DNA from 3 places in the Streptomyces sp. NPDC102441 genome. Region 3 is predicted to be linked to each of the others. Evidence: riboswitches for the same ligand, from Rfam matches in the RefSeq annotation. Region 3 holds a riboswitch; each other region holds the start of a gene.
The links. Region 3 has a riboswitch for thiamine pyrophosphate ahead of ACIREO_RS00485 (thiamine ABC transporter substrate binding subunit). Riboswitches for the same ligand answer to the same signal wherever they lie in the genome.

Region 1: another riboswitch for thiamine pyrophosphate. It lies ahead of thiO (glycine oxidase ThiO); the one in region 3 lies ahead of ACIREO_RS00485 (thiamine ABC transporter substrate binding subunit).
Region 2: another riboswitch for thiamine pyrophosphate. It lies ahead of thiC (phosphomethylpyrimidine synthase ThiC); the one in region 3 lies ahead of ACIREO_RS00485 (thiamine ABC transporter substrate binding subunit).

Annotation. Positions count from the first base shown of each region.
Region 1 is NZ_JBIWKH010000006.1:288,720-296,194, forward strand. It holds gene pknB (Stk1 family PASTA domain-containing Ser/Thr kinase) at 1-926, opposite strand, end outside; gene ACIREO_RS15465 (thiazole synthase) at 1,055-1,849, opposite strand; gene thiS (sulfur carrier protein ThiS) at 1,852-2,088, opposite strand; gene thiO (glycine oxidase ThiO) at 2,085-3,317, opposite strand; TPP riboswitch at 3,315-3,427, opposite strand; gene ACIREO_RS15480 (hypothetical protein) at 3,479-3,820, shown strand; gene ACIREO_RS15485 (NAD(P)/FAD-dependent oxidoreductase) at 3,849-5,078, shown strand; gene ACIREO_RS15490 (Rv2175c family DNA-binding protein) at 5,141-5,506, shown strand; gene thiE (thiamine phosphate synthase) at 5,660-6,310, shown strand; gene metF (methylenetetrahydrofolate reductase [NAD(P)H]) at 6,449-7,366, shown strand; gene ACIREO_RS15505 (hypothetical protein) at 7,417-7,475, shown strand, end outside.
Region 2 is NZ_JBIWKH010000016.1:92,562-100,036, forward strand. It holds gene ACIREO_RS31115 (LacI family DNA-binding transcriptional regulator) at 1-1,055, shown strand, start outside; gene ACIREO_RS31120 (metallophosphoesterase) at 1,230-2,285, shown strand; gene ACIREO_RS31125 (hypothetical protein) at 2,467-3,291, shown strand; gene ACIREO_RS31130 (DUF805 domain-containing protein) at 3,383-3,739, opposite strand; gene thiC (phosphomethylpyrimidine synthase ThiC) at 4,117-5,901, opposite strand; TPP riboswitch at 5,894-6,027, opposite strand; gene ACIREO_RS31140 (YibE/F family protein) at 6,099-7,454, shown strand.
Region 3 is NZ_JBIWKH010000001.1:107,409-114,883, reverse strand. It holds gene ACIREO_RS00500 (phosphatidate cytidylyltransferase) at 1-803, shown strand, start outside; gene ACIREO_RS00495 (hypothetical protein) at 906-1,079, shown strand; gene rlmN (23S rRNA (adenine(2503)-C(2))-methyltransferase RlmN) at 1,262-2,368, shown strand; TPP riboswitch at 2,448-2,564, shown strand; gene ACIREO_RS00485 (thiamine ABC transporter substrate binding subunit) at 2,638-3,732, shown strand; gene ACIREO_RS00480 (ABC transporter permease) at 3,780-5,393, shown strand; gene ACIREO_RS00475 (ABC transporter ATP-binding protein) at 5,396-6,481, shown strand; gene ACIREO_RS00470 (response regulator) at 6,504-7,178, opposite strand; gene ACIREO_RS00465 (sensor histidine kinase) at 7,172-7,475, opposite strand, start outside.

The DNA of each region.
Region 1 (7,475 bases), on a different contig from region 3:
CTGGGGATCACGCTCGTACGGTCCTCGGCGGCGTCGTGTTCCTCCGTGAGGGCCTGCGGGGGCATCGCGTCGAGCTGTTCCTCGGTGAGGGCCGCCCGTATCTCGCGGGACCGTGCGAGCAGGGCGACCGCGTCGGACGGACGGGCGTCGGGCGTGCGCGCCGTCGCGGCGGCCACCAGCTCGTCCAGCCCGGCGGCCAGGCCAGGAACGGCACCGGACGGCGCCGGGACGTCCTCGTTCAGATGCTGGTAGATGACCTGGGCGGCGGTGTCCCCGCTGTGCGGCTTGTCTCCGGTCAGCATCTCGTAGAGCACGACACCGCAGGCGTACACGTCGGACCGGGTGTCGGCCGTGCCCTGCTCGATCTGCTCCGGGGCGAGATAGGAGACCGTGCCCAGGAGGGAGCCGGTGGTGTCCGTGGCGGTCCCCACGGCGCGTACGAGACCGAAGTCGGCGACCTTCACCCGGCCGTCGTCCCCTATCAGGACGTTCTCCGGCTTCATGTCGCGGTGGACGAAGCCCGCCCGGTGCGCGGCGCCGAGGGCGGCCAGCACCGGTTCGAGGATGTCCAGGGCCGCCCGGGGCTGCAGCGCCCCGCGCTCGCGCAGGACATCGCGCAGGGTGCACCCGGCGACGTACTCCATCGCGAGGTACACATACGCGCCCTGGGCGCCCTGGTCGAAGACGGCCACCACATTGGGGTGGGCGAGCCGGGCGACGGACTTCGCCTCGCGGATGAAGCGCTCGACGAACGCCACGTCGGTCGCCAGCGCAGGATGCATCACCTTGAGGGCGAGCACCCGGTCGAGCCGGGTGTCCACGGCCCGGTAGACCGTGGCCATACCGCCGACGGCGATGCGCGCATCGATGCGATAGCGGCCGTCGAGCAGCTGCCCGACAAGGGGGTCCTGGAGGGTCGTGTCCACAGGGCGAGTCTACGAGCTGCCACGGACACCACGGATGGCCCAGGGTCCTCCGGGGGCCGTTCCGGTGCCGAGCCGTGACAGGGGCATGCACGTGCTGTGACCTCGGGACCGCCGCCGGTGCCCGGTCCTCAGAAGGCCGGGCGCTCCGGATCCAGCACCGCGCGGCCCTCCGCAGGCGAGGACGCCTCGGCGAAATGGCGGCGCGGGATGCGTCCCGCCCGGTACGCCAGACGTCCGCCGTCCACCGCGTGCCGCATCGCCGCTGCCATCAGCTCGGGCTCCTGCGCCCGGGTCACCGCCGAGGCGAGCATCACAGCGGCACAGCCCAGCTCCATCGCCAGCGCCGCGTCCGACGCGGTCCCGGCACCGGCGTCCAGGATCACCGGGACCCCGGCCTGCTCGACGATCAGCTGGAAGTTGTGCGGGTTGCGGATGCCGAGCCCTGAACCGATGGGGGAGCCCAGCGGCATGATCGCCGCGCACCCCACGTCCTGGAGCTTCCGGGCCAGGACCGGGTCGTCATTGGTGTACGGCAGGACCGTGAAGCCGTCGTCGACCAGGATCTCGGCGGCGTCCAGCAGCTCGATCGGGTCGGGCAGCAGGGTCCGCTCGTCGGCCACGACCTCCAGCTTGATCCAGTCGGTGCCCAGCGCCTCCCTGGCCAGCCGGGCCGTCAGCACGGCCTCGCCCGCGGTGAAACAGCCCGCGGTGTTCGGCAGGACCTGGATGGAGAGGCGTCGCAGGACGGAGAGCACCGAACCCTGCACCGTCGGGTCGAGCCGGCGCATCGCCACGGTGGTCAGCTCGGTGCCCGAGGCGGCCAGGGAGCGTTCCAGCACCTCCAGGCTGGGCGCCCCGCCCGTGCCCATGATCAGCCGTGACGTGAACGCGGTGGAACCGAGGGTGAAGAGATCGTCGGACATGGTCAGCCTCCCTGGACCGCGGTGAGCACCTCGACACGGTCGCCGTCGGCGAGCACGGTGGCGGACCACCGACCGCGTGGGACGACGGCCTCGTTGACCGCGGCGGCGACCCCGGAGGGCGCCGTGGTCAACGCCGCGACCAGGGTGTCGAGCGCGGTGCCGGCGGGGACGGTGCGGCCCTCCCCGTTGACGGACACCGAGACGGGAACAGGGACGGCGGCGGGCGCGGGCTGTGTCATACGGGCTGCTCCTGCGGCGCGGGGGCGGTTTCTTCTGTTTCTTCGGAATCTTCGGGGGAGGAGGCCTGCGGGCTCTCCGGAGGGACGGGGCCGAAGCGGCGCGGCGCGAAGGGCCGGCCCAGCTCGGGCAGCTCGCCCGTGGTCAGCACGTGGGCCATCACATCGCCGGTGACGGGGGTCAGCAGCACCCCGTTGCGGTGGTGCCCGGTGGCCAGATGCAGGCCAGGCAGTGCCGTGGGCCCCAGCAGCGGCGCGTTGTCGGGCGAGGCGGGCCGAAGGCCGGCCCGGGTCTCGGTCAGCGGCAGCTCCGTGATGCCGGGCATCAGCTCGTGGGCGTCCCGAAGCAGCTCGTACACCCCGCCCGCGGTGACCGTGGTGTCCCAGCCCAGCTCCTCCGTGGTCGCGCCGACCACCAGCTCGCCGTTGGCCCGCGGGACCAGATAGACATGGCTGCCCCGCACGACGGCCCGCACCGTCCTGCTGAGGAAGGGGGCGTACGCGGGCGGCACGGTCAGCCGGAGCACCTGCCCCTTGACCGGGCGTACCGGTGGGACGACTGCCTCGGGCAGCCCTTCGAGCCGGCCGCTGAGGCTGCCGCCGGCGAGTACCACCTGGCCTGCGGCGAGCTCCGTGCCGTCGGCCAGGACGGCTCCCGTCGCACGGCCGCCCGTGACCGAGAGCCGCTGGACCCAGGCGCGGCGGAACATCACCCCGGCCCGCTCGCAGGCGGTGACCAGGGCCGAGGCGAGCCGCCTGGGGTCCACCTGGTGGTCGCCGTCGACGCGCAGCCCGCCGCGTACCCCGGGGGCGAGCATCGGTTCCAGACGGCGGCACTCGCGGCCGCTGAGCCACTCGGACTCCAGCCCCGAACGCTGCTGCAGCGCGTGCAGCTCCCGCAGATGGGCCCTGTCGTCGGAGTCCAGCGCGACGGAAAGGGTGCCGCACGCGCGGAAGCCGGTCTTCTGCCCGCTCGCCTCCTCCAGCTCGGCCACGAACGCCGGATAGCGTGCGGCGGAGGCCACGTTGAGGCCGAGCAGCATCTGCTCGCCGTAGTGGAGTTCGGTGACGGCGGCGAGCATCCCGGCCGCGACCTGGGCGGCGCCGCCGCCCGGGGCGGGATCGGCCAGCGTGGTGCGAAGGCCGTGCTGGGCCGACCGCCACGCGGTCACCAGACCGATGATGCCGCCTCCGACGACCAGGACGTCGGAACTGCTTGCGGAGATACGCATGGGCGTCCAGCCCCTCCCTTCGCCGGCATGACCCGGATCAGGTTCGTACGGTCGGAGGCCGGCCAGCCTCCCTCTCAGCCCGGTACGTCCGGACTCCCGCGAGTGCCTTACGGTGGCCAGCCTAAACCCCACCGCCCACAGCCTGTAAGGGAGCGGCACGCGTGGCCCGTTCACTCGACGGACTCGTCCTCTCACCGGTCGCCGACCAGGCCCCCGGCCAGGTCGGGACCCGGACCCGATTCACCTACCACCAGCGGGGCGGCCGGATATGGGCCGCCTACGAGGGCGGCGACGTCGTCCGAGGGCATCTCGTCGGCACCCGGGAGGCGGATACCCTCGACTTCAGGTACGTCCAGCTCAAGCGGGACGGGACGACCTCCTCGGGGCACTGCCTCTCCACCGTCACCGAGCTCCCCGACGGGCGGGTGCGTCTGGACGAGAAGTGGGAATGGGAGTCCCAGGAGGGCAGCGGGACGAGTGTGGTGGAGGAGCTCGCCGACTGATGGAGCGTCAGATGATGAGGGTGGACGGGTGAGCGAGCAGACACTGGACCCGGCGGCGGAGCGCGGAGTCGTGATCGTGGGCGCGGGCATGGCCGGCGTGCAGACGGCCGTGGCCCTGCGCGAACAGGGCTTCACGGGCCCGGTCACCCTGATCGGTGCCGAACCCCACCAGCCGTACGACAGACCGCCCCTGTCCAAGGCGGTCCTGCTCGGCAAGGCGGAGGACTCCGCCTTCGACGTCGACTTCGAAGCCCTGGACATCACGCTGCGCCTGGGCCTCGACGTGTCGGGCCTCCGCGCCGAGGAGCATGAGCTGGACACCCCGGAGGGGCCCGTCGCGTACGACGCGCTGGTCCTCGCCACCGGGGCTGAACCCGTCGCGCTGCCCGGTTCCGAGGGTGTGCCAGGCGTCCATCTGCTGCGCACCCTCGACGACGCCGCACGGCTGCGGCCGGTCCTGGAGCGGCAGCACGACGTGGTCGTCGTCGGAGCGGGCTGGATCGGCGCCGAGTTCGCCACGGCGGCCCGCGCGGCCGGCTGCGCGGTCACCGTCGTGGAGGCCGCCGACCGTCCCCTGGCGGGCACGATGCCCGCCGAGGTCGCCGAGCCGATGAGCGCCTGGTACGCCGAGAGCGGAGCCGAACTCCTCACCGGCGCCCGGGTCGCCCGCATCGAACAGGGAGCCGTCCATCTCGCGGACGGCCGTGTGATCCCCGCCGGAGCGGTGGTCGTCGGCATCGGCGCGAGGCCCGCCACCGCGTGGCTCGCGGGCTCCGGCATCGCGCTGGGCCCGGACGGCTCGGTCACCGCGGACAGCTCGCTGCGCACCTCGCTGCCCGATGTCCACGCGGTGGGCGACTGCGCCTCCTTCCCGTCCGCCCGCTACGGGGAGCGGCTCCTGGTCCACCACTGGGACAACGCCCTCCAGGGGCCACGGACGGTCGCCGCCGCCCTCGCGGACGGTGTGCCCCGGACGTACGACCCGGTGCCCTACTTCTGGTCCGAGCAGTTCGGCCGCTTCGTGCAGTACGCCGGTCATCACGCCGGTGCGGACACGTTGCTGTGGCGGGGCGACCCGGCGGACCCGTCCTGGACGGTCTGCTGGCTGCGTCAAGGGGCCCTCGTCGCCGTGCTGGCCGTCAGCAGGCCCCGCGACCTGGCGCAGGGGCGCAAGCTCGTCGAGGCGGGGGCGCGGATCGATCCGGCGCGGGCCGCCGACTCCTCCGTACCGCTGAAATCGACGGTGCTCGAGGGGTAGGCACGGCCTCGTACGCCCGGCCCGGCTACCGACTGTCGGTCCGGGATGGCACGCTTGTCCCTGTGACCGAGATTGACGCAAAGATCGATGCTCTCGTCCCCGCATGGCTCCACCTTCCCGATATCGCGGAAATGCTCGATGTCGAGGTGACGCGCGTACGGCAGCTGGTCAAGGAAGGCCAGCTGATCGCCGTACGACGTGGTGCGAACCGGGCGCTCCAGGTGCCTGCCGCCTTCATCGACGGCGACAAGGTGGTCAAGGGTCTCGTAGGGACCCTGACGCTCCTGAGGGACGACGGCTACAACGACGAAGAGATGCTGGACTGGCTCTTCACCCCCGACCCGACCCTGCCCGGCACCCCCGCGCAGGCCCTGAGCGAGAATCGCGGTACGGAGGTGAAGCGCCGCGCCCAGGCGCTCGCTGTCTGACCGGACGACCGTGAGCGGGGTACGGGCCGTGGCACACACGGCCCGTACCCCGCTGCAACCGGCCTGTCGGCACGGCGATCCACCGGCGTACGGGCGAGTTCCCGGCGCATCAGTGTCCGACGACGCACCGACGTACCCACGGGGGAAATCTTCATGTCCACGCTCCGCGACCGGCTCTCCGACGCCCGGCTCTATCTGTGCACGGACGCCCGCAAGCGGCAGGGGGACCTCCCCGAGTTCCTCGACGCCGTGCTGTCCGGCGGCGTGGACATCGTGCAGCTCCGGGACAAGGGCATGGAGGCCGCCGAGGAGCTCGAACACCTCGCGGTGTTCGCCGACGCCTGTAAGCGCCATGGAGCGCTCCTGGCGGTGAACGACCGGGCCGATGTCGCCCATGCCATCGGCTCCGACGTGCTGCACCTGGGGCAGGGCGACCTGCCGGTGCCGGCCGCCCGCGCCGTCATCGGCGGCGATGTGGTGATCGGCCGCTCCACCCACGCCGAGGCAGAGGTCGACGCGGCCGTCGCCGAGGCGGGCGTCGACTACTTCTGCACGGGTCCCTGCTGGCCCACCCCGACCAAGCCCGGCCGGCACGCCCCGGGCCTCGGCCTCGTGCGTTACGCCGCCTCGCTCGGCACGACGCGGCCGTGGTTCGCCATCGGCGGGATCGACGCCGGCAATCTGGACGAGGTGCTGGACGCCGGCGCCCGTCGCGTCGTCGTCGTGCGGGCCGTCACCGAGGCCGCGGATCCGGCCGATGCGGCCGCAGCGCTCGCACGGCGTGTCCGGGCGCGCACCGCCTGACCAGGGAAGCTCCGAGGGCGTCCGAAGGGGTGCCCGGGGGTGCCCGGGGGTGTCCGAAGGGTGGACAAAACCCGCCTCATTCCGGTCAATTCGCTCGCTCTGGTTGGGGTACCGCCGGGCCCTGGTTAACCTCCCAGTATGGCCCTTGGCACATCTTCCACCAGGACAGATCACGCGCGCACCGTGCGTGAGCTGCTCGCGACCGGCGAGACGTCGTTCTCGTTCGAGTTCTGGGCGCCCAAGACCGAGAAGGGCGAGCGGAACCTCTGGAACGCCCTGCGCCGGGTCGAGGCGGTGGGACCGAGCTTTGTCTCCGTGACGTACGGGGCCGGTGGTTCGACCCGCGCCGGGACGGTCCGGGCGACCCAGCAGATCGCCGCGGACTCCACGCTCACGCCGGTCGCCCACCTCACCGCCGTCGACCACTCCGTGGCCGAGCTGCGCAACATGGTCGGGCAGTACGCCGACGCCGGCATCCGCAACATCCTCGCGGTGCGCGGAGACCCGCCCGGCGACCCGATGGGTGAGTGGGTCGAGCACCCGCAGGGCGTGCGGTACGCGGCGGATCTCGTCCGGCTGATCAAGGAGGCCGGCGATTTCTGCGTCGGCGTCGCGGCTTTTCCCGAAATGCATCCGCGGTCCGCCGACTGGGACTCCGACATCAGTCATTTCGTGGACAAGTGCCGCGCCGGTGCCGACTACGCGATCACCCAGATGTTCTTCCACCCGGAAAGCTATCTGCAGATGCGTGACCGCGTGGTCGCTGCGGGTTGCGACACCCCGGTCATTCCCGAGGTCATGCCCCTCACCAGCGTCAGACAGCTGGAGAGATTCGCACAGCTCAGCAACGCGTCCCTGCCTTCCGCACTGAAAGAACGCATCCTCGCCGCGAAGGACGACCCGGCGGCTGTACGCTCCATTGGCATCGAGTTCGCCACGGAGTTCTGCGCGAAACTGCTCTCCGAGGGTGTCCCGGGGCTGCACTTCATCACGCTCAACAACTCGACGGCGACACTCGAGATCTACGAGAATCTCGGACTGCACAAGCAGTCCTGACCGGCCGTACCCGCCACCAACCGGGGCGGTGGCCGTAGGAGGGGGCGGGCGTGGGCTGGACGGTCCTCTACATCGCATTCGGCATTGTGGCGTTGTGGCTGCTGGGCGA
Region 2 (7,475 bases), on a different contig from region 3:
GGCAAGGACGGGCGGGGATCCGGGACGTAGCCGCGGCGGCCGGGGTCTCCATCACGACCGTTTCGGACGCACTCAACGGCAAGGGCAGGCTCCCGGATACCACCCGCCGGCATGTCCGCGAGGTCGCCGAACGGCTGGGCTACCGCCCGTCCGCGGCGGCCCGAACCCTCCGTACCGGCAAGTCGGGGCTCATCGGCCTGACCGTGACCACGTACGGGGATGAACCTTTCACCTTCACCGAATTCGCCTACTTCGCAGAGATGGCGAGAGCCGCCACATCGGCCGCGCTCGCCCGGGGCTACGCCCTCGTGATCCTTCCCGCCACCTCGCGCCACGACGTGTGGTCGAACGTCGCGCTCGACGGGACAGTCGTCATCGACCCCTCCGACCAGGACCCCGTGGTCACCGAACTCGTGCGCCAGGGGCTTCCCGTCGTCTCCGACGGCCGTCCCGCGGGCACGCTCCCCGTCACCGCCTGGGTCGACAACGACCACCGGGCCGCCGTACTCGATCTCCTGGACCACCTCGCGGCCGCGGGAGCCCGCCGTATCGGGCTGCTGACCGGCACCACCACCGACACGTACACCCGGCTCTCCACCACCGCCTATCTGCACTGGTGCGAGCGGGTCGGCCAGGATCCGGTCTACGAGTCCTACCCGGCCCACGACCCCTGCGCGGGCGCGGTCGCCGCCGACCGCCTGCTGGCCCGCCCCGACCGCCCCGACGCCGTCTACGGGCTCTTCGACCCCAACGGCACCGATCTGCTCGCCGCCGCGCGCCGGTACGGCCTGCGGGTGCCTGAGGACCTCCTGCTGGTCTGCTGCAGCGAATCCACGGTGTACGCGTCCACCGAACCCCCCATCACCACGCTCTCGCTGAAGCCCCGCAGAATCGGCACGGCCGTCATCCAGCTCCTCATCGACGCCATCGAAGGGGTCGAACACGACGGTCCGCTGGAGCAGGTGATACCGACGGAGCTCATCGTCAGGACGTCCTCCCAACGGCGTCCGCCGCGCACCACGGTCAGCCCTCCGCGATCACCGGCCGGGGATTGAACGGATTAATCCGGACCAAACGGCCGACGAACCGGATGCTCGCACGGATTCAACACCCCTGGTGCGTCACACAGCACGATCCGCATTCCTATGATGGGCGCACGACACCGCGGACCACCTCTACCAGGCAGGGCCCGTCAGGTGTACGGAGGCGCGACGGTGGTGGAGGGGTCGATGACTCAGGGGGCCGGTCAGGAACCCGTAGTGCGGACAGCGACGTTGCGTGACTTCCGCGTACCGCCGTATGCGCAGGTGCCCGCACCCGCGCCGTTGCCGCACCCCGGCAATGCCGCGGTGGGCGACGAACCGCCGGAGGGGTACACCCCCACGGCGCGCGATCTTCCCGTGATCAACCGCGGCGACACCGTCCAGGTGGAGGTGGTACCGGAGCCCCGGCCCGCCGCCGACTCCGGCCGGGGTCCGCTGTACGTCGTCGGCGACGTACACGGCTATCTGGACGAGCTCCTGGCCGCTCTGGGTGAGCAGGGCCTGGTGGACGCCGACGGCCGGTGGGCGGCGGGCAACGCCAGACTCTGGTTCCTGGGCGACTTCACCGACCGCGGCCCGGACGGTATCGGCGTCATCGATCTCGTCATGCGTCTCTCCGCTGAGGCCGCGGCCGCCGGGGGGTACTGCAAGGCCCTCATGGGCAACCACGAACTGCTGTTGCTCGGCGCGAAGAGGTTCGGCGACACCCCGGTGAACTCCGGTGCCGGAACCGCGACGTTCCAGGCCGCCTGGCTGCTCAACGGTGGCCAGAAGACGGATATGGAACGGCTCGAGGACGTACACCTCCAGTGGATGGCCCGGCTCGACGCGGTCGTCGAGGAGGACGGGCATCTGCTGATGCACTCCGACACGACCGCCTACCTCGACTACGGATCCACCATCGAGGACGTCAACGACACGGTGCACGCCATTCTCACGCGGAACGACGCCGACGAGTGCTGGGAACTCTTCCGCAAACTCACCAAGCGGTTCGCCTTCCGCGACGAGGGCGCGCAGGCCGTCCGAGAACTGATGTCGACCTACGGCGGGCAGCGCGTCGTCCACGGCCACAGTCCCATTCCGTATCTGCTCGGCGAGGTCGGATCGGAGGAGGGCGAGGACGTGGCGCGGCCCGTGGTGGACGGCCCGCATGTCTACGCGGAAGGGCTCGCCATCGCCATGGACGGCGGGGTGACCATGGCCGGAAAGCTGCTGGTCGTGCAACTTCCCCTGCATGACTGACGGTCGCCGGGGAAGACGCATCACGACCCGACACCGTCAGCAGCTGGGCCTATTTCCGGAAACACCCTGTCACCCCGTGCCGTAGGCGCTCTACCATCGGCGTATCAGTCGCAGGCTCTCCTCCGTTTCCGCCCGATCGCCCGGCCCGCACGGTCGATCAGGCCCTACGGAGCATCGGGGGATGCACATGAAAAGCGCTCCGCACCTACTGGCCGAGGACCGCCCCGAGTACGAGCGGATCCTCGCCGACGCGCTGCGTCATGCCCACGAACGACCGGATCTGGACGGAGTCGGCGACCGGCTCAACGCGGAACAGCTGCGGACGATGGCACTCAACGCGACGCCCCTGATCACCGCGGCGGCGGCCACCGAGTACGACCACTACGTGAAGGTCCGCGGCGAGCTGCGCGGACCGGGAGACCCGGACGCCCACGCATCCGTCCTCGGGCCCGCCACGGACGAGGCCGGCCCCACGGGCGCCGGCACCCTCGCGGTGATCGCCGTACTGGCACCCGTCCTCGCCGGTACGGCCGCGCTGATATTCCTGGTGGTCGGCTACCCGCTGAAGGCGCTCAGCCCCGCTCCGGCCTTCGCCGGCACCATGGTCGCCGCCGGCTGGTTCTTCGCGGCCGTCGCCGCAGCGGCCACCCTCGTCTCGGCGGTGGGGCTCCTCGTCGCCGCCCTGCGCAACGGCGCCACCGCGCTGCCGGCCATGGGCGAGGAGGAGGAACTGCCGGAGGACGTGGCGCGCGCCCGGGAGGCATGGCGCCACGCCCTGCTGGAACGCGGCATCCTGCCCTTTCTCCGGGACGCGCTGGCCGATCCGACCGCGGGGCCCGCCTCGCGCACACCGCACCGCTCGCCCGACCGGATCCCGAAGATCGGCTACAGCAGGCCGGACTTCTCCGGACCGGAGGACGGCCCTTCGGCCGGTCCGCGCCCGACCTTCACCAGCCCCGACTTCACCAGCCCGGACTACGGCGGCCCGGAGCACCAGCCGGAGTGATCCGGCCGGCCTCTGCCCCACACCCCGTACGGCAGAGGCCGGAGCGGCGTCCTGCCGCTCCGGCCTCTGCCGGCCTCCCCCTGAGAGGAGGTCAGATTCCCTGCGGGGCGAGCTTCGGGTTCGGGCCGTACTCGTTCACCTCGCGCGCACCCTCGGTGCACAGGAAGACGAGCAGGATGATGGCGCCCACGAGCGGGATGAGGGCGATCAGGAGCCACCAGCCGGTGCGGCTGGTGTCGTGCAGCCGGCGCACGGCGACGGCGAGCGACGGGATGAACACCGCGACCAGGTAGATGTAGTAGGGAATCTGCGAGTCGATGGCGAGGCCGAGCATGCTCAGGACCACTGCGGCTATGAAGTTGAAGAGCGCGAACATCCAGTACTCCTTGCGGCGCGCACGTCCGCCGAAGCCCGCGTAGTTCTTGAGTACAGCCAGGTACCAGTCCACTGTGTTTCCCTCCCCTGGCGCCCCGTTGGGGCGCACACCAATTTCGGCCAAGCCCAGCGGAAGGTAAAGCACAGATAAGGAAATGGTCAACAGCGTTCGGGGCGGTGCGAGAACTTACATCTACCTGCAGCACAGCTGTGTCCATACTGACGCCGAAAGCCCCCCGACGGCCCGGCAGGACGGTACTGACCGGTCTGAACCAGCCATTGTGGGCACTCTTCCTGTTGTACCAGCACAATCCGACGTCCGGACCGAAGCCCGCTTCCGGGTCCAGGACGACGTCGGCCACGGCCCATGGCCCGTGCAGGAGTTCAGGGCGGCCGCACGGCACAGGACTGTGGTGAAGGCTCTCCAGGAGCCCTCACCACAGTCAGCGGTCAGTCCGCCAGGGGCAGGTACACGCGGTTGCCGCTCGCCGCGAACTCCTTGGACTTCTCCGCCATCCCCGCCTCGATCTCGGCCTGGTCGGCCCCGTGCTCCCGCCGGATGTCATGGGAGATCTTCATCGAGCAGAACTTGGGGCCGCACATCGAGCAGAAGTGCGCCGTCTTCGCCGGCTCGGCCGGCAGCGTCTCGTCGTGGAACTCGCGCGCGGTGTCGGGGTCGAGTGCCAGATTGAACTGATCCTCCCAGCGGAACTCGAAGCGGGCGTCCGACAGAGCGTCGTCCCACTCCTGCGCCCCTGGGTGCCCCTTGGCGAGGTCCGCCGCATGAGCGGCGATCTTGTACGTGATGACACCGGTCTTCACGTCGTCACGGTTGGGCAGCCCCAGGTGCTCCTTGGGCGTGACGTAACAGAGCATCGCCGTCCCCCACCAGGCGATCATCGCCGCACCGATGCCCGAGGTGATGTGGTCGTACGCGGGTGCGACGTCCGTGGTGAGCGGGCCCAGTGTGTAGAAGGGCGCCTCCTCGCAGATCTCCTGCTGGAGGTCGATGTTCTCCTTGATCTTGTGCATCGGGACATGCCCCGGGCCCTCGATCATCGTCTGTACGCCGAACCGCTTGGCGACGGTGTTGAGCTCGCCGAGCGTCCGGAGTTCGGCGAACTGCGCCTCGTCGTTGGCGTCGGCGATGCAGCCGGGGCGCAGCCCGTCACCCAGCGAGTACGTCACGTCGAAGGCCGCGAGGATCTCGCAGAGCTCCTCGAAGTGCTCGTACAGGAAGGACTCCTTGTGGTGCGCCAGGCACCAGGCGGCCATGATGGACCCGCCGCGCGAGACGATGCCGGTCTTGCGACGTGCCGTCAGCGGCACGTAGGGGAGCCGCACACCGGCGTGCACCGTCATGTAGTCGACGCCCTGCTCGGCCTGCTCGACGACGGTGTCCTTGTAGATCTCCCACGTCAGTTCCTCGGCCCGGCCGTCGACCTTCTCGAGTGCCTGGTAGAGGGGGACGGTGCCGATCGGCACGGGGGAGTTGCGCAGGACCCACTCACGGGTGGTGTGGATGTTACGGCCGGTGGAGAGGTCCATGACCGTGTCGGCGCCCCACTTGGTGGCCCAGGTCATCTTGTCCACCTCCTCCTCGATGGAGGAGGTGACGGCGGAGTTGCCGATGTTGGCGTTGACCTTCACCAGGAAGCGCTTGCCGATGATCATCGGCTCGATCTCCGGGTGGTTGACGTTGGCCGGCAGGACGGCCCGGCCCGCCGCGATCTCCTCGCGCACGACCTCGGCTTCGACGCTCTCCCGGATCGCGACGTACTCCATCTCCGGGGTGACCTCCCCCCGGCGGGCGTACGCGAGCTGTGTGACGGGCCTGCCGTCGCGGCTGCGGCGGGGCTGGCGCGGGCGGCCCGGGAAGACCGCGTCGAGGTTGCGCAGGCCTCCCCGCGGCGAGGTGTGCTTGAGCCCGTCGTCCTCGGGAAGCGCGGGACGGCCCGCGTACTCCTCGGTGTCCCCGCGGGCGATGATCCAGTTCTCCCGGAGCGGGGCGAGCCCTCGGCGTACGTCGGTGTCGGTGGTGGGATCGGTGTACGGCCCGGACGTGTCGTACAGCGTCACGTCCTTGCCGTTGGTGAGGTGCACCTGACGGACCGGCACCTGGAGGTCCGGGCGCGAACCCTGGACGTATCCCTTGTGCCAGCCGATGGACTTCCCGGCCTCGTCGTTCTGCGCGTTCTGCTTCGAGGCAGGCGTGCGTGCGTCCGCTGTGGTCATGAGACCTACTCCCTACGCCGGCATTACCCGGTAACAGGTTCGGCGGTCGGCGCAGCGTGTTCCGTACGGAGATACGGAGGTCAGCGCCCTCTCAGCCCGGTGCTCCGAGCTCCCGCGTGTACAAATGTGCCTCCACGCTAACCTCCGTCCTGGCGTGCTGGCCAGAGGGCCTCCCCTGTTCTTGGGATGATCGCGGGGTGACGTCCCCCGGAAGCGCCCCCGAACCCCACGGCCCCGCATCAGGCAGCACAGAGAGTCATGCGCACGGCCACACCCACAGCCATGGTCCTGCCGCGCCCGTGTCGAAGCATCTGCGCAAGATCATCGCTGCCGTACTGATCCCGTTCGCCACCGCGGTTCTGGTCGGCCTCGTGGCGTTCTGGCCCGGCGGGGCCCCCGCCCATGAGCGCACCGGGGTCGGCTTCGACCGGCAGACTCAGGACGGGCAGGTCACGAAGGTCGTGTCGGTGGACTGCGCGGATGTCAACGCCTCGCAGGTGCCGCCGACCGGCGACACCTCCACGCCCTCGGGCCGGGAGGCCGTCAACGAGCAGTCGGGGCAGTGCGAGAAGGCCACGGTCGAAGTGACCACCGGTAAGGACAAGGGCCGTACGTTCGTCGAGGTCGTCCAGCCCGACGCCCCGCGGCAACTGCGCGAGGGGCAAGGCGTGATCGTGGCGTACGCGCCTGACGCGCCCCGGGACCTGCAGTATTCGGTGACCGACGTGGACCGCGCGTTCCCGATGGCGCTGCTCGCCGGGATCTTCGCCCTCGCGGTCGTCGTGGTGGGCAGACTGCGCGGACTGATGGCGCTGATCGCGCTCGCCGTCTCGTTCGCCGTGCTGACCCTGTTCATCCTGCCGGCGATTCTGCAGGGCTCGAATCCCCTGGTCGTCGCGGTGATCGGGGCCAGTGCCATCATGCTGATCGCCCTCTACACCTGCCATGGGCTGACGGCCCGCACATCCGTCGCCGTCATCGGCACGCTCATCTCACTGCTGCTGATCGGGCTGCTGGGTTCGCTCTTCATCGGCTGGGCCGGTCTGTCCGGGAACACGGATGACAACACCGGCCTGATCCATGGGCTGTACCCGGAGATCGACATGAGCGGCCTGCTGCTCGCCGGTGTGATCATCGGCTCGCTCGGCGTGCTCGACGACGTGACAGTGACCCAGACGTCAGCGGTCTGGGAGCTGCACCAGGCCGACCCGACCATGGGCGCACGCCGGCTCTACCGGGCGGGCATCCGGATCGGGCGCGACCACATCGCATCGGTCGTCAACACGCTCGTGCTCGCCTATGCGGGCGCGGCGCTGCCCCTGCTGCTGCTGTTCTCGATCGCGCAGAGCAGTGTGGGCACGGTGGCCAACAGCGAGCTGGTCGCCGAGGAGATCGTCCGCACACTGGTCGGATCGATCGGGCTGGTCGCCTCGGTGCCGGTGACGACGGTGCTCGCGGCCCTGGTGGTCTCCGCGGACCGCACGGGGCTCGGCACGGAAGCCGGAGCTCCTGCACCCGCACGGACCGGGAGGGGACGACGCCGCAAGGCCTGAGCCGCGCCACCAGTTTTCCGG
Region 3 (7,475 bases):
GTGACCTGCGCGCCGCCATAGGGGTCGGCGTCGGTCTCGGTGTACTCGTCGTCGGCTCGCTGTTCATCGTCAAGGCCGTCTTCGTCGGCGTGGTCGTGCTGGCGGTGGTGGTCGGCCTCTGGGAGCTCACGTCCCGGCTCAAGGAGCGCAAGGGCATCAACGCCCCGCTCGTGCCGCTCGCCGTCGGCGGCGCCGCGATGGTGGTCGCCGGCTATGTGCGGGAGGCGGAGGGCGCCTGGGTCGCGATGGCGCTCACGGCCCTCGCGGTGCTGGTGTGGCGGATGACGGAGCCCCCTGAGGGCTATCTCAAGGACGTCACGGCGGGTGTCTTCGCCGTGTTCTACGTACCGTTCCTGGCGACGTTCGTCGCGATGATGCTCACCGCGGACGACGGCGCCTGGCGTGTGCTGACCTTCCTTCTTCTGACCGTGGTCAGCGACACCGGTGCGTACGCCGTCGGCTGGCGCTTCGGCACGCACAAGCTGGCACCCCGCATCAGCCCCGGGAAGACCCGCGAGGGCCTGTTCGGCGCGGTCGCCTTCGCGATGGTGGCCGGCGCGCTGTGCATGGAGTTCCTGATCGACGGCGGCAGCTGGTGGCAGGGTCTGCTGATGGGCCTGGCCGTCGCCGCGAGCGCCACGCTGGGCGACCTCGGCGAGTCCATGATCAAGCGGGACCTGGGGATCAAGGACATGGGCACGCTGCTGCCGGGCCACGGGGGCATCATGGACCGGCTCGACTCACTGCTGCCGAGCGCCCCGGTCGTATGGCTGCTGCTGGTCCTGTTCGTGGGATCCGGCTGAGCCGGCAGGCGACTCTCCGCGCCGCGTTCCACAGGGGCCCGCCGTCCGCCGGACGGCGGGCCCCTGCGCGCGCCGGACGGGCTGCCGTACTGGCTGGCCTGCATGGGCCTGATCGCGGCCGGGATGCTCGCGCTCGGAATCATCACCGGCTCTCTGACCGTTCCGCTGATCTTCGTCGCCGGCGTGGCCGTGTTCTGCTCCTGGGGCTACTGGATGCGCCGCCGGGCCCTGGAGCACCACCGCCACATGAGCTCCGCCCTGCAGAACCACGGCTGACAGGGGTACGCCGCGGAGGCGGCCCACCGTGCGATCGGTCACGGTCCCCGCGCGGACCGGCCTTCCACGGGCCGTGGGAGGCCCGCCGGCCACGGCCGACGCCGGCCGCCCGCGCCCCCGGCGTCCCGCCCGGTCCTTCGGCGGACCGGGTACCACGGTGTGTCTGCGACACTGGAAGAACCATGCCTAAGCCCGGAGAACTCCAGTTTGTCGCGCCCCGTGGAGCCAAGCGGCCGCCGCGGCACCTCGCCGACCTCACACCCGACGAGCGCAAGGAAGCAGTCGCCGCGACCGGCGAGAAGCCCTTCCGTGCCAAGCAGCTGTCGCAGCACTACTTCACGCGGTACGCGCACGACCCGGCGGAGTGGACCAACATCCCTGCCGCGTCGCGGGACAAGCTCGCCGAGGCGATGTTCCCCGACCTCATGTCGGTGATGCGCCACATCAGCTGCGACGAAGACACCACCCGTAAGACGCTCTGGAAGCTGCACGACGGCACGCTCGTCGAGTCCGTCCTCATGCGGTACCCGGACCGGGTGACGATGTGCATCTCGTCGCAGGCGGGCTGTGGGATGAACTGCCCCTTCTGCGCCACGGGACAGGCGGGACTCGACCGCAACCTGTCGACCGCCGAGATCGTTCACCAGATCGTGGACGGCATGCGTGCCCTGCGCGACGGCGAGGTCCCGGGCGGACCTGCCCGGCTGTCCAACATCGTCTTCATGGGCATGGGCGAGCCGCTGGCCAACTACAAGCGTGTGGTCGGGGCGATCCGTCGGCTGACGGACCCGGAGCCGGACGGCCTGGGGCTCTCGCAGCGCGGGATCACCGTGTCCACGGTGGGTCTGGTGCCGGCGATGCTCCGCTTCGCCGACGAGGGCTTCAAGTGCCGCCTCGCGGTCTCGCTGCACGCTCCGGACGACGAGCTGCGCGACACCCTCGTTCCCGTGAACACCCGCTGGAAGGTCCGTGAGGTCCTAGACGCCGCATGGGAGTACGCGGAGAAGTCCGGCCGCCGTATCTCCATCGAGTACGCGCTCATCCGCGACATCAACGACCAGGCCTGGCGGGGCGACCGGCTGGGCCGGCTCCTCAAGGGCAAGCGGGTGCACGTCAACCTCATCCCGCTGAACCCGACTCCGGGCTCCAAGTGGACCGCCTCGCGGCCCGAGGACGAGAAGGCGTTCGTCGAGGCGATCGCCGCCCACGGTGTGCCTGTCACCGTCCGCGACACCCGCGGCCAGGAGATCGACGGTGCCTGCGGGCAGCTGGCGGCGTCCGAGCGCTGACGCGGTACGGCGGACGGGCGTGGATCCGGCCGGTCCGGCGTGATCCGGCCGGTGTAGCCTGGCGGCGTAAATCAACTTCATATTCCGACAGGGGAGCGCCACAGCGCTGAGAGTGCGGCACCGAGGACAGGTCGGCCGCAGACCCTCTGAACCTCGCCCGGGTCATTCCGGGTAGGAAGTTCGGACCTTACTCAAGCTGTTGCGCCCTGCCCGCTCGACGAGCGGGCAGGGCCGCGTCTCTTCCTGGTCACCCCCAGGAGGAAATCACCATGAACACCACGACGAAGTACGCCGCGACGGCGCTCGCCGCCGCGCTCGGGGTCACCGCGCTCGCGGGCTGCGGCGACTCCGACGGCAAGGCTTCCGATGAAACGGGAGCCGGCTCCAAGACCGTCACCCTCGTCAGCCACGACTCGTTCAACGCCTCGGACGCCGTCCTGAAGGCGTTCACCGAGCAGACCGGCTACAAGGTCAAGGTCCTGAAGAGCGGTGACGCCGGAGCAGCGCTCAACCAGGAGATCCTCACCAAGGGCTCCCCGCGCGGCGACGTGTTCTTCGGCGCCGACAACACACTGCTGTCCCGCGCTCTGGACAACGGCCTCTTCACGCCGTACGAGGCGAAGGGCCTGGACCGGGTCGCGGCCGACACGCAGCTCGACGCCGACAAGCACCGGGTCACGCCCGTCGACACCGGCGACATCTGCGTCAACTACGACAAGAAGTACTTCGCCGACAAGAAACTCGACCCGCCGAAGTCCTTCGACGACCTGTTGAAGCCCGCGTACAAGAACCTCCTCGTCACCGAGAACGCCGCGACCTCGTCGCCCGGCCTCGGCTTCCTCCTGGGCACGGTCGCCAGCCAGGGTGAGAGCGGCTACCAGGACTACTGGAAGAAGCTGAAGAGCAACGGCGTCAAGGTCGTCGACGGCTGGGAGCAGGCCTACAACGAGGAGTTCTCCGGCTCCGCCGGCGGCAGGAAGGCCAACGCCGACCGGCCGCTCGTCGTCTCGTACGCCTCCAGCCCGCCCGTCGAGGTGCTGTACGCCGATCCGAAGCCCGCCGAGGCGCCCACCGGCGTCGCCACCGGCACCTGCTTCCGTCAGATCGAGTTCGCCGGCCTGCTGGACGGCGCGAAGAACGAGGCCGGAGGCAAGGCTCTGCTGGACTTCCTCATCAGCAAGCGGTTCCAGGAGGACATGCCGCTGAACATGTTCGTGAACCCGGTGGTGAAGGACGCGAAGCTCCCGGAGCTCTTCACGAAGTTCGGTGCGACCGTCGACAAGCCCGCGACCGTCGCCCCGGACAAGATCGCCAAGAACCGTGAGCAGTGGGTCCAGTCATGGTCCTCGCTCGTCGTGAAGTAGGCGTCGCGCGGCCCCCGCGCCGGGGGAACGCGGTGCGGCTCGGCCTCATGGCCGCGCCCGTCGCGTTCTTCGCGCTGTTCTTCGCCTACCCGGTCGCCGCGATCGTCGGCCGGGGGCTGAAGGCGGACGGGGACTGGCAATTCGGCCGGGTCGGCACGGTGCTGAGCCGGCCGGACATCCTCGACGTCCTCTGGTTCACCACCTGGCAGGCCCTCGCCTCGACCGCGCTCACCCTGCTGATCGCGCTGCCCGGCGCGTATGTCTTCGCCCGCTTCGACTTCCCCTGCAAGCAGCTGCTGCGGGCGGTCGTGACCGTGCCGTTCGTCCTGCCCACCGTCGTCGTGGGCACGGCGTTCCTGGCGCTGCTGGGACGCGGCGGCTTCCTCGACGAGCTCTGGGGGGTCCGGCTCGACACGACCGTGTGGGCGATCCTGCTCGCCCATGTGTTCTTCAACTACGCGGTCGTCGTACGGACCGTCGGCGGCCTCTGGTCCCAGCTGGACCCCCGTCAGGAGGAGGCCGCCCGGGTGCTCGGGGCCGGCCGCCTCGCCGCCTGGCGGCGCGTGACACTGCCCGCGCTCGCCCCGGCCGTGGCCGCAGCGGCTCTGATGGTCTTCCTCTTCACCTTCACGTCCTTCGGAGTCGTGCAGATCCTCGGCGGTCCGGCCTACTCCACGCTGGAGGTGGAGATCTACCGGCAGACCGCTCAGCTGCTCGATCTGCCGACGGCCGCCGTGCTGACCCTGGTGCAGTTCGCGGCGGTCGGCGGCATCCTCGCCGTCCACGCGTGGACCGTACGGCGCCGGGAGACGGCCCTGAGGCTCGTCGACCCGGCGCAGACCTCCCGGCCGCCCCGAGGAGCCGGACAGCGGGCGCTGCTCGGCGGCGTGCTGCTGACCGTGCTCCTCCTCGTCCTGCTGCCGCTCGGCGTGCTCGTGGAACGTTCCCTGGACACCTCCGGCGGTTACGGCTTCGGCTTCTACCGCGCGCTCCGGTCCGCCGACGCCAACGGCTCCACCTTCCTGGTGCCGCCGCTCGACGCCATCGGGAACTCCCTGCGCTACGCACTGGTGGCGACCCTCATCGCCCTTGTGATCGGAGGGCTCGCGGCCGCGGCGCTGACCAGGCGGGCAGGCCCGTTGGTGCGCGGTTTCGACGCCCTGCTGATGCTGCCGCTCGGAGTGTCCGCGGTCACCGTCGGCTTCGGCTTCCTCATCACGCTCGACAAGCCGCCGCTCGACCTGCGTACGTCCTGGATCCTTGTGCCGCTCGCGCAGGCGCTGGTCGGCGTCCCCTTCATCGTACGGACCATGCTGCCCGTCCTGCGCGCGGTCGACGAGCGGCTCCGGGAAGCAGCCGCGGTGCTCGGCGCGTCGCCACTCCGGGCCTGGCGGGAGGTCGATCTCCCGCTGGTGCGACGGGCGGTGCTGGTGGCCGCCGGGTTCGCCTTCGCCGTGTCGCTCGGTGAGTTCGGGGCGACCGTCTTCATCGCACGTCCCGACACCCCCACTCTGCCCGTCGCCGTCGCCAGGTTGCTGGGGCGTTCCGGAGAGCTCAACTACGGGCAGGCGATGGCCCTCAGCACGATTCTGATGCTCGTCTGCGCGGTGTCGCTGCTCCTGCTCGAACGTATCCGTACCGACCGATCCGGGGAGTTCTAGAGATGCTGGCAGTGGAGTCGGCCACGGTCCGGTTCGGGAAGCGGACCGCGCTGGACGCCGTCGACCTGGAGGTCGCGGACCACGAGATCGTCTGTGTCCTGGGTCCGAGCGGCAGCGGCAAGTCGACGCTGCTGCGGGCCGTGGCCGGGTTGCAGCCTCTGGACGGCGGGCGGGTGTTCCTGAACGGCGAGGACCAGGCGCGGCTTCCGGTGCACCGGCGCGGGCTCGGCCTGATGTTCCAGGACCACCAGCTCTTCCCACACCGGGACGTCGGTGCCAACGTGGCCTTCGGACTGAGGATGCACGGCGTCCCCCGCGCCGAGCGCGACCGCAGGGCCGGTGAACTCCTCGACATGGTCGGCCTGCCCGGGGCCGGCCGACGGGCCGTCGCCGCCCTGTCCGGCGGTGAACAGCAGCGGGTGGCGCTCGCACGGGCCCTGGCGCCCCGTCCGAAGCTGCTGATGCTGGACGAACCACTGGGGCAGCTGGACCGGAGCCTGCGCGAACGGCTCGTCGTCGAACTGCGCACCCTCTTCGGGCAGCTGGGCACCACCGTGCTCGCCGTCACCCACGACCAGGGCGAGGCCTTCGCGCTCGCCGACCGGGTGGTGGTCATGCGGGACGGCCGGATCGCGCAGGCGGGCACCCCGCTGGAGGTCTGGCAGCGCCCCGCGTCGGCCTTCGTCGCCCGTTTCCTCGGCTTCGACAACCTGGTGGACGCCACGGTCACGGGTACGGCCGCAGACACCGCCTGGGGCAAGGTCCCGGTGCCCGAGGACTCGCCCCAGGGCGAGTGCGAGCTGCTCGTGCGGCCGGGCGGCGTCCGGATCGGCGGCCCGAAGGACGGCCTGCGCTGCACGGTGGGCGTACGCACCTTCCGCGGTCACCACGTCACCGTCACCCTGCGCCCCGACGACGGGCCGCGCCTGGAGGCGGAGTGCGGCCTGCGGGACACCCCGGAGGAGGGGGCCGTCGTGGGCGTGACCTTCGACCCGGCGGAGACGGTGGTCCTTCCCCAGGCCGACCTCCCATCAGCCGATCTCCCATCAGCCGACTTCCCATCAGCCGGCCCCCGACCTGCCGGGTGAACGGCCCCGCGGGTCAATGGAGTCACCGCCGGTGGTTCTCCCGGCCCGCGACCACCAGGCCCAGCTCGTACGCCAGGATCACCGCCTGCGCCCTGTCCCGGAGCCCCATCTTCGCGAAGAGCCGGTTGATGTGTGTCTTGACCGTGTGATCAGTGATGGCGAGACGATCCGCGATGCCGGTGTTGGACAGGCCGCGAGCGATCAGGACGAGCACCTCGGCCTCGCGTGCGGTGAGGCCCTCCACGCCGGGGTGCGGCCCCGTGCCGGGCCTCTGCCGCACGAACTCCGCGATCAGCCGTTGGGTGACCTCGGGAGCCAGCAACGCGCGCCCGTCGGCCACCACCCGCACGGCGTGCAGCAGCTCGGGAAACGTCGCGTCCTTGAGGAGGAAGCCGCCTGCCCCCGCGGCGAGGGCGTCGTAGACGTATTCGTCGAGGCCGAACGTCGTCAGCATCAGTGCCTTGGTGGCACCGCCGGACGCCGCGACGATCTCGCGCGCCGCCTCGATGCCGTTCACCCCGGGCATCCTGATGTCCAGCAGCACCAGGTCGGGTATGAGCTCGGCCGCTCTGCGGATGGCCTCGGCCCCGTCCTCCGCCTCGGCGACCACCTCGATGTCGGGCTGGGTGTTGAGCAGTCCGACGAACCCGGTCCGAACGACCGCCTGGTCGTCGGCGACAAGCACTCTGATCACCAAGGGAGTTCCGCCTCCACGAGAAAGCCGCCGGCCGGGCCGCGCCCCGCCGTGAGTCTGCCGCCCAGGAGCGCGGCCCGTTCGCCCATGCCCACGAGTCCGTGGCTGCGGCCGTCCGGCTCGGTCTCGGGCGGCCCGGGGCCGTCATCACTGACACGCACGGACAGGACGCCGGGCCGGTAGCCGATCTCGACCACCACGTGCGCGCCGGGGGCGTGGCGGCGGGCGTTCGTCAGTGCTTCCTGAACGATCCGGTACGCCGACAGCTCCCAGGAGGCAGGGAGCACCGTCCGCTCGCCG